One region of the Janthinobacterium goodfellowi genome, then DNA from elsewhere that is predicted to be linked to it. Evidence: predicted binding sites of a transcription regulator. Region 1 holds the regulator's gene; each other region holds the start of a gene.
What was found. The regulator FNR, encoded in region 1, switches genes on or off when oxygen is low (the NO sensors DNR and NnrR bind a similar motif). The targets are predictions, from matches to a motif close to TTGATNNNNATCAA.
Positions count from the first base shown of each region.

Region 2: ACQ4WQ_RS12395 (universal stress protein) is a predicted target of FNR. The motif match lies at 1,656-1,669, and genes of this name have one in related genera.
Region 3: ACQ4WQ_RS09065 (lipid-binding SYLF domain-containing protein) is a predicted target of FNR. The motif match lies at 3,110-3,123, and genes of this name have one in related genera.

Region 1 is NZ_JBNYXN010000003.1:730,315-734,799, forward strand. Features, by position in the region: gene ACQ4WQ_RS15720 (response regulator) at 1-1,536, opposite strand, end outside; gene fnr (fumarate/nitrate reduction transcriptional regulator Fnr) at 1,776-2,534, shown strand; gene ACQ4WQ_RS15730 (FixH family protein) at 2,538-3,062, opposite strand; gene ccoG (cytochrome c oxidase accessory protein CcoG) at 3,125-4,485, opposite strand, start outside.
Region 2 is NZ_JBNYXN010000003.1:1,006-5,490, forward strand. Features, by position in the region: gene ACQ4WQ_RS12385 (enoyl-CoA hydratase) at 1-208, opposite strand, end outside; gene ACQ4WQ_RS12390 (MFS transporter) at 285-1,586, shown strand; gene ACQ4WQ_RS12395 (universal stress protein) at 1,724-2,161, shown strand; gene mltA (murein transglycosylase A) at 2,202-3,482, opposite strand; gene ACQ4WQ_RS12405 (hypothetical protein) at 3,493-3,639, shown strand; gene apaG (Co2+/Mg2+ efflux facilitator ApaG/CorD) at 3,663-4,037, opposite strand; gene rpe (ribulose-phosphate 3-epimerase) at 4,195-4,485, shown strand, end outside.
Region 3 is NZ_JBNYXN010000002.1:220,831-225,315, forward strand. Features, by position in the region: gene ACQ4WQ_RS09045 (thymidine phosphorylase family protein) at 1-157, shown strand, start outside; gene ACQ4WQ_RS09050 (universal stress protein) at 199-642, opposite strand; gene ACQ4WQ_RS09055 (Crp/Fnr family transcriptional regulator) at 713-1,510, opposite strand; gene ACQ4WQ_RS09060 (Crp/Fnr family transcriptional regulator) at 1,513-2,229, opposite strand; gene ACQ4WQ_RS09065 (lipid-binding SYLF domain-containing protein) at 2,313-3,044, opposite strand; gene ACQ4WQ_RS09070 (Hsp20/alpha crystallin family protein) at 3,337-3,786, shown strand; gene ACQ4WQ_RS09075 (SagB/ThcOx family dehydrogenase) at 3,827-4,471, shown strand.

The sequences.
Region 1 (4,485 bases):
CTTGATGGCGTTGCCGGCCAGGTTGACGAGGATTTGCTGCAGGCGCTGGGCGTCGCCCACGAGGCGGCGCGGCACGTCGGGCTCGACGGCAATGGCCAGTTCCAGCTCCTTTTCGCCCGCATTCATGGTCATCGTCGTGGCCAGCGTGTTCATGACCTCGTCGAGGTCGAATTCGACGGGCGACAATTCCATGCGGCGCGCCTCGATCTTCGAATAGTCGAGCACGTCGTTGAGGATGCCCAGCAGCGACTGGCCCGCCACGCGCACCATGGTCAGATACTTGCGCTGTTCCGTGTCGAGCTTGGTATTTCCCAGCAGATACACCATGCCCAGCACGGCATTGAGGGGCGTGCGGATTTCATGGCTCATGTTGGCCACGAAGTCGCTCTTCGCGCGGTTGGCCGCCTCGGCCCGGTCGCGTTCCTGCTCCAGCTCCGCCGCGCGCGATTCGAGTTCCTGCTGCAGCCGGTCGCGTTCGCTCATCAGGCCGTTGAACGCTTCCGTCAGTTCGCCGATCTCGTCGCGCTGCTGCACCGGCACGGGGGTGAAACGGCTGCCGCTGGTGCGCAGCGCCTGCAGGGTGTCGCGCAGGCGCACCAGGGGCGAGAGCAGGCGCACGGTGACCCAGCCCAGAACGGCTGCGGCCAGCAGCGAGGCGAGGATGCTCCACAGCACCAGCCGGTACAGCACGCCGTCGAACGGTTCGAAGGCGTCGTCGAGGGGCAGCGAGGCGGCCAGCAGCCAGTTCACCGATTTCAGGCGCTTGAAACTGTTGACGGCCGTGATGCCGCGGCTGTTGGTGCTGACCATGGTGCCTTCGCCATCGTCCTTCAGCAGCTGGGTGGTCGTCAGGTTGGCGTTCGGCAGGCGCGGCTGCAGCAAACGGCTGGTGTCGGGGTGCAGCACATAGCGCGGCACGGCGCCGCGCGTGAGGATGAAGTAATAGCCGCTCTTGCCGATCTTTTCCGAACGCAGGCGGCCCAGCAGGTTGTCCTTGTACAGGCGCAGCACGCCGATCAACACGCCGGCCACCCGGCCATCGGCGGCGAGTATGGGCGCGACCATCTGCACGATGGGCATGCCGCTCGATTTGCCCAGCATCGGCTCGGTGATCATGGGCTGGCGCGTGCGCAGCACGGTCTGGAAGTACTCGCGCTCGGCGACGTTGATGCCGGCGCGCCCCGCCACTTCCGGCATGTCGGCCACGACGGCGCCGTACGCGTCGAGCACCAGCACGTCGTCGAACAGCACCAGCATCGAGCGGCGCGAATAGTAGTCGCGCAATTGGGCGGGCTGGCCGATCAGTTCCGGCGGCTGCTGCCGTGCCGTCAGGGTGACGATCTGCAGCAGCATGCCCAGCTTGTCGTCGAGTTCGGCGGCGGTGCGGGTGATCAGCGACGATTGCTGGCTCAGCAGGACCCGGGTGAAATCGTCGCGCATGTGCTGCACCTGGATCATGGTGACCAGCGCGATCATGGCGATCGAGGTCAGGCTGGTAGCCAGCGCGACTTTTGCTTTGATGCCGAGAGGCTTCATGATTTCCTTTTCAGTACCGTGCGGCACAGGCGGCAGATAATGCTGTCAGGAATTTTCCTATCAATACCCCAGCTTGGCAAGCGCCGCCACGCAAATTGCCCTCTCCGCATGGGCTTTTGACGATGTTGCCATATAATTAAAGGCTGGACGTCGTTTATTCGCCGAAATTACGGTGAAATTGGCACACGGCAACCCGGTATGCAGTAAACTTGTTGTTGCATTTTCTTAAAGGTACCGACATGACTGAAGCGCTACTCACTCCAACCTTGCCCACAGTGAACGTGGAAGCGTTGCGAGCGCGATGCTCGACGTGCAGCATGCATCAATTGTGCCTGCCGATGGGCCTTGATGTGGGCGACATGGACAGGCTGGACCAGATCATCGGCCGCCGCCGCAAGATCGTGCGCGGCGCCTCGCTGTTCCGCATCGGCGACTCGTTCCAGAACCTGTACGCGATCCGCCTGGGGCACTTCAAGACGTACCAGATCAATCCGGGCGGCGAAGAGCAGGTGACGGGTTTCCAGATGGCCGGCGAACTGCTGGGCATGGACGCCATCAGCGCCGACCGCCACCACTGTAATGCGGTGGCGCTGGAAGACAGCGAAGTGTGTGAAATCCCGTTTTCCAGCCTGGAACAATTGCTGGGCAATATGCCGACCCTGCTCCGCCATTTCCACCGCATGATGAGCCAGGAAATCACGCGCGAGCAAAGCGTGATGCTGTTGCTGGGCAATATGCAGGCGACGCAGCGCTTTGCCGCCTTCATCGTCAACCTGGCGTCGCGCTATGAGGCGCGCGGCTATTCTGGCAGCAATTTCCAGCTGCGCATGTCGCGCGAGGAAATCGGCAACTACCTGGGCCTGACCATCGAGAGCGTCAGCCGCCTGCTGTCCAAGTTCAAGAAGGAAGGCTGGCTGCGCGTCTCCAACCGCGAGATCGAGATCCTGCAGCCGGCCAAGTTAAAAGCCATTACGGCCGGCACCGACGTCTGTAAATAAGGCTTACAGTTCCTCATCCGCGTGCAGCGCGATGCTGCGTTGCAACGGCCAGGTCCAGATGCCGGACAGGCGCCACTCGCGTTTGTCGTTTTCCACCAGCACCTGCCAGCGGCTGCGCTCGAGCATCGGCAGCGCCACCGAGAAATTGCCGGCCGCATCGGGCTGCACCAGCAGCTTGATATCCTTTTCCGGCAGGGTCGCATGCGCCAGGTGCAGCTGCAGCGGCCCCTGGTACGCCTTGCCGAAGCTGTGCACGGAACCGCTGAGGCGCGCTGCAGCGACGTCATACGCCAGGGTCGTATCCATCGCCAGGTTGCTGGCGACCGTATCGCGCCGCAAATCCTGGTTGATCGCCTTGCCCTGCTTGTAATAATCGCCCACCACCAGCGCGTCGGGCTGCGTAAACGCGATATAGCCCATGAAGCTGCCGACGACCACGGACAGGCCGGGACCGATCATCAGCAGCCATGGCCAGCGATGCTTGTACCACGGGGCAACGGGAGCTTGCAGTTTCAGACTGTCGGACATGGTATTTCTCCTGTGTTTCTGTGTGTACGGCCAGCCCCCATGCGGGGACCGGCCTTCCTGCATTAGCGCGGCACGATGAAGACCGCGCTTTCGCGCACATGCAGCGACGGATCGTCCAGCGAGTGCAATTCGATCGCTATCTTGTTCGACCCCTTCTCGCCGACGCCGTGCGGCACGCGCAGGCGGATCGGCCAGCCCAGCGTTTCCGTCGGCTGCAAGGTCACTTCTTCGCGCGTCAGCAAGGTCAGGCCCGGCAAGCCGGATGCGCTGATTTTGAAATGCTGGCTTTGCTCCGAGGTGTTCATGATCTGCAAACGATAGACGTTTTCGATCATGCCGTCTTCCACTTCGCGTCCCATCGAACCGCGGTCGCGGATCACGTCCATTTTCAGCGGCGTGCGCAGGGCCAGCGAAGTACACACGGCGATGATGATCAGGGCCAGGATGGACGTGTAGATCAGCACGCGCGGGCGCATGGCGCGCTGGCGGATCTGCTTCGAATTGAAGTTGTTTTCCATCGCATGGTCGGTGCTGTAGCGTATCAGGCCACGCGGCCGCTCGACCTTGTCCATCACGGTATTGCAGGCGTCGACGCAGGCGGCGCAGCCGATGCATTCATACTGCAGGCCGTTGCGGATATCGATGCCGGTCGGACACACCTGCACGCACAGGGTGCAATCGATGCAGTCGCCCAGCTTGTCGTTGTTGCCGGCCTTCTTGCTCATCGCGCCGCGTGGTTCGCCGCGCTTGGCATCGTAGGTGATGATCAGGGTGTCCTGGTCGAACATGGCGCTCTGGAAGCGCGCGTAGGGGCACATGTATTTGCACACCTGCTCGCGCAGCCAGCCCGCGTTGCCGTAGGTTGCCAGGCTGTAGAACAAGACCCAGAACCATTCCCAGGGACCGAAATTGAGGGTGGTCACCTCGCGCGCCAGTTCCTTGATCGGCGTGAAGTAGCCGACAAAGGTAAAGCCCGTCCACAGGGCGATGGCGCCCCAGACCAGGTGCTTGGCCGTCTTCTTGAATGCCTTGCGCACGGAGGGGCCCTGCTTGTCGAGGGCCATGCGCGCGCTGCGCGTGCCCTCGATGCGGCGTTCGACCCACAGGAAGATTTCCGTGTACACCGTTTGCGGGCAAGAGAACCCGCACCACACCCGCCCGGCAATGGCCGTGACGAGGAACAGCAGATATGCACAGATGATCAGCAGGGCCGCCAGATAGATGAAATCCTGGGGCCACAGCACGACGCCGAAAATGTAGAACTTGCGCGTGGTCAAATCGAACAGCAGGGCTTGCCTGCCATTCCAGGTCAACCACGGCAAGCCGTAGAACGCGAGCTGGGTAAGCCATACGCATACCCATCGCCAGGTAGCGTAGCGTCCTTTGGCCTCGCGAGGGTAGATTTGCTCGCGGGCCGCATACA
Region 2 (4,485 bases), 730 kb from region 1:
TGGCGGCGATATCGGCGCCGGCGGCAAACGCTTTTTCGCTGCCCGTGAGCACGATACAGCCGATATTCTCGTCGGCGTCGAATTTCAGCAAGGCGTTGCCCAGCTCATTCATCATGTTGTCGTTCAAGGCGTTCAAGGCCTTGGGACGGTTCAGGCGGATGATCGCCACTTTGTCCTGGATGTCGATGATCAAGTCTTCGTATTGCATAGTGTCTCCTCTCGATGAACGGTGCAACGATTGTAGCGGCTAACGGCAGCGGTGCGGCAGGTGCGCTGCTATTATTGTGAGCCCGATCACCTTTATCGAGCAGCGTATCTTCTCCTCCTTCTTCCAGTACTGCGCCCGCTATCTGCGCGGCGATGGCAGCGCCGCCAGCGTCAATTTTCGCCGCCTGTGGTTCAGCAACGGCCTCAATTGCTTCGGCGCCCAGGTCACTTCGCTGGCCCTGCCCCTGTGCGCGATATTGTTATTGCATGCGACGCCGGAACAGATGGGCGTGCTGGTCGCCCTGCAGGCGCTGCCGTTCGCCCTGTTCGGCTTGCCAGTCGGCGTGCTGCTGGACCGGCGCAGCAAGCATCCGATCATGCTGTTCAGCGAAAGCATGTCCGGCCTGGCCCTGGCCAGCGTGGCCGTCGCTTACTGGTGCGGCGTGCTGTCGATGCCATGGTTATATATCGTGGGATTCATCATCGGCACGGGCTTCGTCGTCGGCGGCGGCGCCGAACAGGTTTTCCTGACCTTCCTTGTGGGCCGCGACGGCTTGATCGATGCGCAGTCGAAATTTGCCGCCACCGAATCGGCTTCGCGCCTGATCGGCCCCGGCCTGGCCGGCGTGCTGGTGCAAGTGCTGTCGGCGCCCGTCGCCATCCTGTGCACGGCTTGCGGCTACCTGGTTTCCGTCTTCAATTTGCGGGCCATGAGCGTGCGCGACCCGCGCCCGGCGCCCTCCGACAAGCACGCCTTGCGCGACATCGCCGACGGCTTGCTGTTCGTGTGGCGCGAACCGCTGCTGCGCGCGCTGGCCTGGGGCGCCGGCATCTGGCACTTCCTGTTTTACGCCAGCATGGCCTTGACGGTGCTGTTCGCCACGCGCGACCTGGGCATGAGCCCTGGCGTGCTGGGCATGACACAGATGCTCGGTGGCGCCGGCGTCTTGCTCAGCGCCTTCATCGTCAAGCCGCTGACGAAACGCTACGGCGCCGGCCGCACCATCCTGATCGGCCTGGCTTCGACCTCGCTCTGCTTTGCCCTGACGCCAACGATTCCCGCCGCCTTGTTCGGCAGCGCGGCCGCCAGCGCCGTCGCCTATGCCATATTGATGTTCTTTTTCGATTGCGGCGTGATGCTGTTCTTTATTCCCTACCTGGGCTTGCGCCAGAAGGTCACGCCCGATCCCATGCTGGGCCGCATGACATCGACCATGCGCTTCCTGACGGTGGCGACGGCGCCGCTGGGCGCGCTGGCCGCCGGCTGGGTCGCGGAACATTTTGGCGTGCGCAATGGCCTGGCCTGCATCGCGGCAGGCAGCATTGCGTTGACGGTCGCCATGGTGTGGGGCACGCCGCTGCGTAGCGTGCGCACCTGAAGCGAGGAACGGGCATACACTGGTGAAAAATTGCCTTGGCGACACTATTCATGCCAAAGCCTGTGAGGTTTGATTTACATCAAGGTTTTAATTGATGTAAATCCATAAGCTGTCTTACATCACTTGAGGAGCACGCCATGTTTAACACCATCTTATTTCCCACCGACGGCTCGCCGTTGTCCGACAAAGCCGCCGAGACCGCCATCGCCTTCGCCCAACTGAACAAGGCAAAGCTGGTCGCCATCAGCGTGGTGCAACCGTTCCCGTTTTCGCCGATGGCCGACGGTGGCATCGTGCTCGATGCCAGCCTATATGAACAGCAGATGCAGGAAGCCTCGCAACGCGCCATCGACAAGATCGGCGCAGCGGCACGCGCCGCTGGCGTGCCCTTCGAAGGCGTGGTGGCCGTGTCACCGAGCCCGCACGACGAAATCGTCAATGCGGCGCAAACCTATCATTGCGACATCATCCTGATGGCCTCGCATGGCCGCAAGGGCTTGAACAAGCTGTTCGTGGGCAGCGAAACGCAAAAAGTGCTGGCGCATACGCATCTGCCAGTGATGGTCTTGCGCTAACCTTGCACTAGCGCAATCTCAGCCCGGCGCCGCGAAAAAATCAGCGCGCCGGCGCCTGCTTCGGCAACAACACCCACACGGCGCCGCTCTGCTTCATGCGGCCCGCATTCTCGGCCGCTTCCGCGCCAAAACCAAAGAAATAATCGACCCGGATCGGCCCGCGAATGGCGCCGCCCGTATCCTGCGCCATCACCAGGCGCTGCATGGGTATCTCGCTATTGGCTTGCGTGGTGGCCAGGAACACGGGCGCGCCCAGCGGCAGGAAGCGTGAATCGACGGCCACCGAGCGCTGCGGCGTCAGCGGCACGCCCAGCGCGCCCTTCGGCCCCACTTTCGGATCGGGCAAACGCTCTTCCTTGAAGAAGACGTAGCTGGGATTGGCGTTGAACAATTCATCCTTGCGCGTGGGATGGCCGGCGATCCACGCCTTGATGCCCTGCGCGGACGCCTGGCTCAGGGTCAGCTCGCCCTTGTCGACTAGGTAGCGGCCGATCGACTTGTAGGGATGGCCGTTTTGATCCGCGTACGCCACGCGCACGGTTTCCTGCGTATCGGTCAGCTGCACGCGTCCCGAACCCTGCACTTGCAGGAAGAACGCTTCGACTTCGTCATCCACCCACAGCAATTCCTTGCCCGTGACGGACGTGGCGCGCTCGATGTCGGCGCGGGTCGCGTACGGTATCACCTTCTTGCCGACCAGCTTGCCCCGCAGGCGCATGTTCTTCAGTTCCGGATATACGCCGGCCAGGTCGACCGAGACCAGATCGTCGGGCACCTTGTACAGCGGTGTCTGGTATGGACCGCCGCGCTTGCGCGCGCCGTGCAGCAGCGGCTCGTAGTAGCCGGTGACGAGACCCGTGCTGACGCCATCGGCTGTGACGACTTGATTGGGCACAAAGAAAGTCTCGAAGAACAGGCGGATGGCCTTGTCGCTGTCGGCATTCACCTGGCGCGCGATCGTGCACGATTCCTTCCAGTCCGGACGTTTCACCAGCACGCCGCACGAAGCCATGAACGCTGGCCAGGCGGCGCGCATGTCGTCGCGGGCCCAGCCAGGCAAGGCGGCAAACTTGGCGGGCACGAAGGTGGGGGCCGCCGCTGCATCGATAGCGTCCTTGGCATCCTTGGCATCTGCCGGCTTGGCCGGCACGGGCTTGACGACAGTCGGGGCGATCGCCGGTGCCTTGCCAGTCGCGCTGAGCGGTTCTGCCGGCGGCGTGGTACAGGCGGAAAGCGCAAGCGCGACGGCGCCGAGTGAAACGGGTAGACTACCGCGTGTCAACAGACGGCGGGTAAATACTAAGCTGCGGGTAAATAACATAGGGGTGCGTATGTGGATCTTGATGATAGAGGCGCTGGTGGCGTTCTTCTTGCTGGCATTTATAGTCTGGTGGACCATGTATTCGGGTAAAAAACCCGCGCCACCGGCGCGCAAGCAGCTCAGCGAAGAACAGGACAGCACCGAAAAACTGAAATAAGGGGCGCGAGCCCCGGCGTTGCGTCAATGCAAGGTGCGCGGCACCGACAGCACGAACTCGGGAATCAAAGCTTCGAACTGATGGCCATCTTCGGCCACGCAGAAGTATTCGCCATGCATCGAGCCTTGCGGCGTGCCCAGCATGGTGCCGCTCGTGTATTCGAACTGTTCGCCCGGCTGCAACAGCGGCTGGTGGCCGACGGCACCCAGGCCGCGCACCTCTTCCACCTTGTTGTTCGCATCCGTGATGACCCAGTGGCGCGAAATCAGTTGCGCGCCAGCCGTTCCCGTGTTGACGACGCGGATCGTGTAGCTGAACACGTGCCGCCCCTGGTCCGGTGCCGATTGTTCGGGCAGATATTGCGTCTTGACCGTTACCGTAAATTCATAAGTCGCCATCATTATTCCTATTTAAACATTGCCAGTCGCATATTGCGTCGCGTGTACCGTATTGGCCACCGCGCGCCATGTATTCTGTGTTTCATTAAGGCATGGTAACGGCGCCAAGCGTAAAATAGCGCATCTTCGCATTTTCTACTTTGAGCCTTTAGCCACCATGACAACATTCCGTATCGCTCCCAGCATCCTGTCCGCCGACTTTGCCCGCCTGGGCGAGGAAGTGCGCAACGTCGTTACCGCCGGCGCCGACATCATCCACTTCGACGTGATGGATAACCATTATGTGCCGAACCTGACCATCGGCCCGCTGGTGTGCGAAGCGATCCGTCCGCACGTGCAAGTACCGATCGACGTGCATCTGATGGTCAAGCCTGTCGATCGCATTATCCCGGATTTCGCCAAGGCTGGCGCGAACATCATCACCTTTCACCCGGAAGCGTCGGATCAC
Region 3 (4,485 bases), on a different contig from region 1:
GGCGGCAGGCATGGTGTTTCATGCGCCGCTGGGCACCGTGGTGGCGGTGGGGCAACCGCTCTTCACCTTGCATGCCGGTTCCCCCGGTGAGCTCGCTTATGCGCTTGCCTATGCACAGGCGCAGGATAATCTCGTCACGATAGGCGACCCAGGATAAGCGCCGGCCTGGCCGGCGCTGGGGCAGGCTTGCGCCCGTGCTCAGGCCGCGCGAAAGACCAGTACCGGCACGGGGCTGTGCACGAGGACTTTGTGTGTTTCGCTGCCCAGCAGCACGCCTTTCAAGCCGAATTTGCTATGCGTCCCCATGGCGATCAGGTCGCAGCCGTTTGCCTGGGCGACATCGAGTATTTTTTCGTGGGGGTGATCGGAGCGCGTCAGGAAGGTGCCGCATTCGACGCCCGCTTCGCGTGCCTGCGTGATGACGAAGTCGAGCACTTTCTTGCCGTTTTGCATGCTTTCCTCCAGATAGGTTGCGCGGGTCGCCTCCAGCATCTCCGTATCATGGCTGAGGACGTGAAAATCCGGCACTACGTGCAGGGCGGTAATGCGCGCGCCGCACGAGCGCGCCAGGGCGATGGCCGACAGCAACGCAGGCCGCGAGGCGGGCGAACCGTCCGTTGGAACCAGTATGTGCTTGAACATGGTGCTCTCCTCGAACTTGTTGTGAAGTGTCCAGTGTGCCGTTGATACTGCAGAGAAACCATGATCCAGATCATTCTGGCGGTAGCAAATGTATGCCAGGCATGGTCGTGCCCACGCCTCCTTTCGAGGAAGGAGGCTGCCCTGCGGCAATCTGATGCAGGCCAGGGCCGTCGAGCAGGCGCAGCTGACGATATCTGACGGAAATGATGCCGAGCTTCTGCAGCCGCGAGAGCATGCGCGTGACCGTGGCATGCGTCAGGTCCAGATAGTCGGCAATTTCCTTGCGCGACAAGGCAAGGTGCAACTCCGTTACCTGATGAGCCTGGTCGATGTCATTCCAGTCCTGGTGCGACAGGAATTGCGCGAATTTATGTTCCGCATAGTCGCACCGGACCAGCAGGGCCAGCGCCTGCTGTTGCGCCAGTTGCTTGCTCAGTCGGCATTCCAGCGCGCGTGCAAGGTCAGGAAAATGCCGGGCCGCTTCGATGAGTTGCGGATAGGAAAACTCGCACACCGTGCTATCGCAGAGCGCCGTCGTTGAGTCGGTGTAGTGGTCGAGGTCAAGGCTGTCGAGCCCCAGCAGGTCGCCTTCCCTGGCGAACCTGGTAATACACGGTCTTCCATGCTGGTCGGCCTGAAAGGACTTGAACTGGCCACTGCGAATGGCATACCAGCGCCCGTGCACGGGCTCGTTGACTCTTTGCAAGGTATCCCCCCGCGCCAGGTGATGCTGCTGCAGCACCAGGCCGCTGACCCTGGCGCAATCCGCGTCGCTCATGCCCGTCGGCAAGCAAACGCCGCGACTGCGGCATTCGCCGCATGGAAGGGGGGATGCCGCCTCGCCGGCGGACCTGGAGGTGTCATACATGGTCAGCTCTTCGACATGTGACTGGTGGCCAGGGGATGCTGGTCAGCATGCGGTGAAGCGGGCGGCGCGACAGTCGCGATGGCTTCCATTGCGCTTGCATCGCGTAGCGTGATGTCGCGGTTTTCCAGCAGAATGAGGCTGGCCTGCTTGAATTGGTGCATGACCCTGCTGACGCTTTCCGGCGACAGGTGCAGATAGTTGCCGATGTCGCAGCGCGACATCGGCAGGCGATAGCGTGGCGGCGTGCCCTCCAGCCTGCCGTGCCGTTTGGCCAGGTCGAGCAGAAAGGCTGCCAGCCGCTGCTCGGCCGTGGTGTGATGCAGCTGGGCTGTGCTGGCGCGCATTTTCCGTATGCTTTGCGCAAGCAGGCGGTGCAATATGGTCAGGTGCTGGCGCAATATGGCGTAGCTGATTGCATCCACCTCACTGTCTTCCAGCGCCACGGCGGTACAGGTATGCCTGACAAGGCCGATGCTGTCGAGTGCGAGGAAGTCTCCGCATGCAGGGAAAGCGGTGATTTTTCTCGCGCCCGTCTCATCCGTACGATAGTGCTTGAAACTGCCGGCGTGGATGAAAAACACATAGTCAGCGACGGGATCGCCGGAACGATACAGGCTGGCATTGCGCTTGATCCACTGGCGCTGCCCGCTGGCGGCGTGATCGAGCAGCAGGCGGGCATGGGGCGCCCCGCGAGCGGCTGGTGTCATGTCGTCATGCATCACGTCCTCGCAGACCATGGCGCGCGAACCAGCCGCCCATGCATCAAGATAGTCAGGGAAAGCATCGCCTCATGCTCCCGCCGCTAGCGGTCCGGCGCACTGGCGGTGGCAAGCGCTTGCTGCAGCCCCTGGGCCTGGTCGTTGCTGACGCGATCCGCCAGCACGTCGCCGGCGGACAGCGTGCGGTGGTAGTAGGCGTCGGTCAATTGCTCGTCGTAGCGGATATCGTCCACGCTGACGGCTGCCACATCGGCAAAAATGCCTTTCGTGCTCGACCAGGCGATCACATCGCCCTTGCCAACGGTGCCGCGTGCCACTTTTTTCCAATTACGCACAGTCAATCCGGCATCCGCACTGACGGAAAAGCTATTGCGCTGCAGGAATTGCTGCATTGCCTTGTCGTTGAGCAGCACGAAGACGAATGGTCCCGCTTCCACGCCGGCCTGCAGGCCGATGCCCAATGTACCCAGTTTGAAGAATGCCGGAGCGCTCCAGCTGCCGTTGTCGCGCTTGCGCAGCAGCACGCCGGTGCCGCCGCTGGCGCCGATGGCCAGCGCCGCACGGCGGTAGGAGGGCAGAATGAAGACCCCCTTCGACCAGCGCAACGCTTCCGTCATGAGCGGATCCTTCTCCAGAGCGGCCACAGCCGTGCGCGCGCTGTCGATTTGCTGATTTGCCATCGCTTGCAACTGCGCTCTTGCCATCTCCTGGGTGGACGCCATGCCATCCTTCGGCTGCGATTGGGTAATCATCGGTGCGCAAGCGAGCAATGCGCCGCACAGCAGGCTGCCAAGCGGTTTGACGTGGGCAATCATGACGGTACTCCTATTTGAATGGGGCTACTGCCTTTCACACTACAGGCAGGCAGCCACCGCTTGCCATGATCTGTATCAATACCGTGCCCGAATAGTGTTCCGCAAATGGTGTGCCATCCGCGATGGCTGTCGTCCAGACAGGGGGCGCATGTCTGCCGATTACCGTCACTCTTGATATCGATCATTTTTCAAGCAGACAGGCGCAAGCTGCGCCCTTTATAGTGAGTTTGGGTACACGGCTGCCGCTGCCCGGCTTTAATTTGCGGCATCGACTTTTTCAGGAGGCAAAGAGATGGCACACCACATGACGCATTTTGATCCGCTCAGCGACCTCGCAAGGTTCGATCCCTTGCGCAGCATGGATGATTTCTTCAAGGATATGGGTTTCAAGGATGCGCTGAAGGATTTTTCCCGACCGTCGCCAATCCGGCTCGACGTTACGGAAAGCGAGCTAGCCTACCTGATCAAGGCTGAATTGCCAGGCTTTAAGGTGGAGGATATCTCGGTGGAGATCGATGGCAACCGCGTTTCGATCTCGGCCGAATCGAGGCAGGAACGTGAAGAGGGAAACGGTCAGAAGGTCGTGCGTCGCGAGCGCCATGTGGGACAGTATTTCCGCAGTTTCTCGCTGGGACAGGACATCGATGCCGACAAGGCCGAAGCCAAGTACCGTGACGGCGTACTGGATCTGGAGCTGCCCAAGCTGATCGGTGGCAGCGCGAAACGCCTGCAGATCAGTTAAGGAAACAATGGCCAGCTGATTTTCACGCATTGGAGGGGACGTGAAGAAAAATGCATACACAAGCGAACCTTTGCCGTTGATGGGGCCGGCTACGTTCGAACTCGACGCCGATATCAGTGCCTTGGGCATGGCCCTCATCGAGGTGTTGAAATTGCGCCAGTCGCAGCGCGACTTCAGCGAGCGCGAGCTGTCCTGGTACCGGCTGTCGCGCCTGCTGTGGGCCGCCGATGGCTGCAACCGTCCGGGTACCGGTTACCGGACGGCTCCTTCCGTCTGCAACGCGCAGGAAATCGACATCTATGTCGCCATGTCCAGTGGCCTGTATCGCTACGATCAGCTTGCACCGTCATTGCGGCAACTGAGCGCCGTCGATGTCCGGGCCGTGACGGGCAAGCAGGATTTCGTGGCGAAGGTGCCTGTCAACCTGCTGTACGTTGCCAATTTGTCGCGCATGCCGCCCGAGGAGCAAGCCAGGCAGTTGCTGTTTGCCGCCCTCGATGCCGGTCACATCAGCCAGAACGTTTACCTGTTCTGCGCCGCCGAGGGCCTGGCGGTGGTATCGCGTGGCTGGTTCGACCAGGGAGAGCTCGCTACGGCCATGGGCCTGGCGGATGGACACCACGTGGTGCTGGCGCAGTCGGTCGGCTATCCGCAGGGCGTGGCCGCGCCAGCATGCTATGTCTGAGTGGCTGGACCACC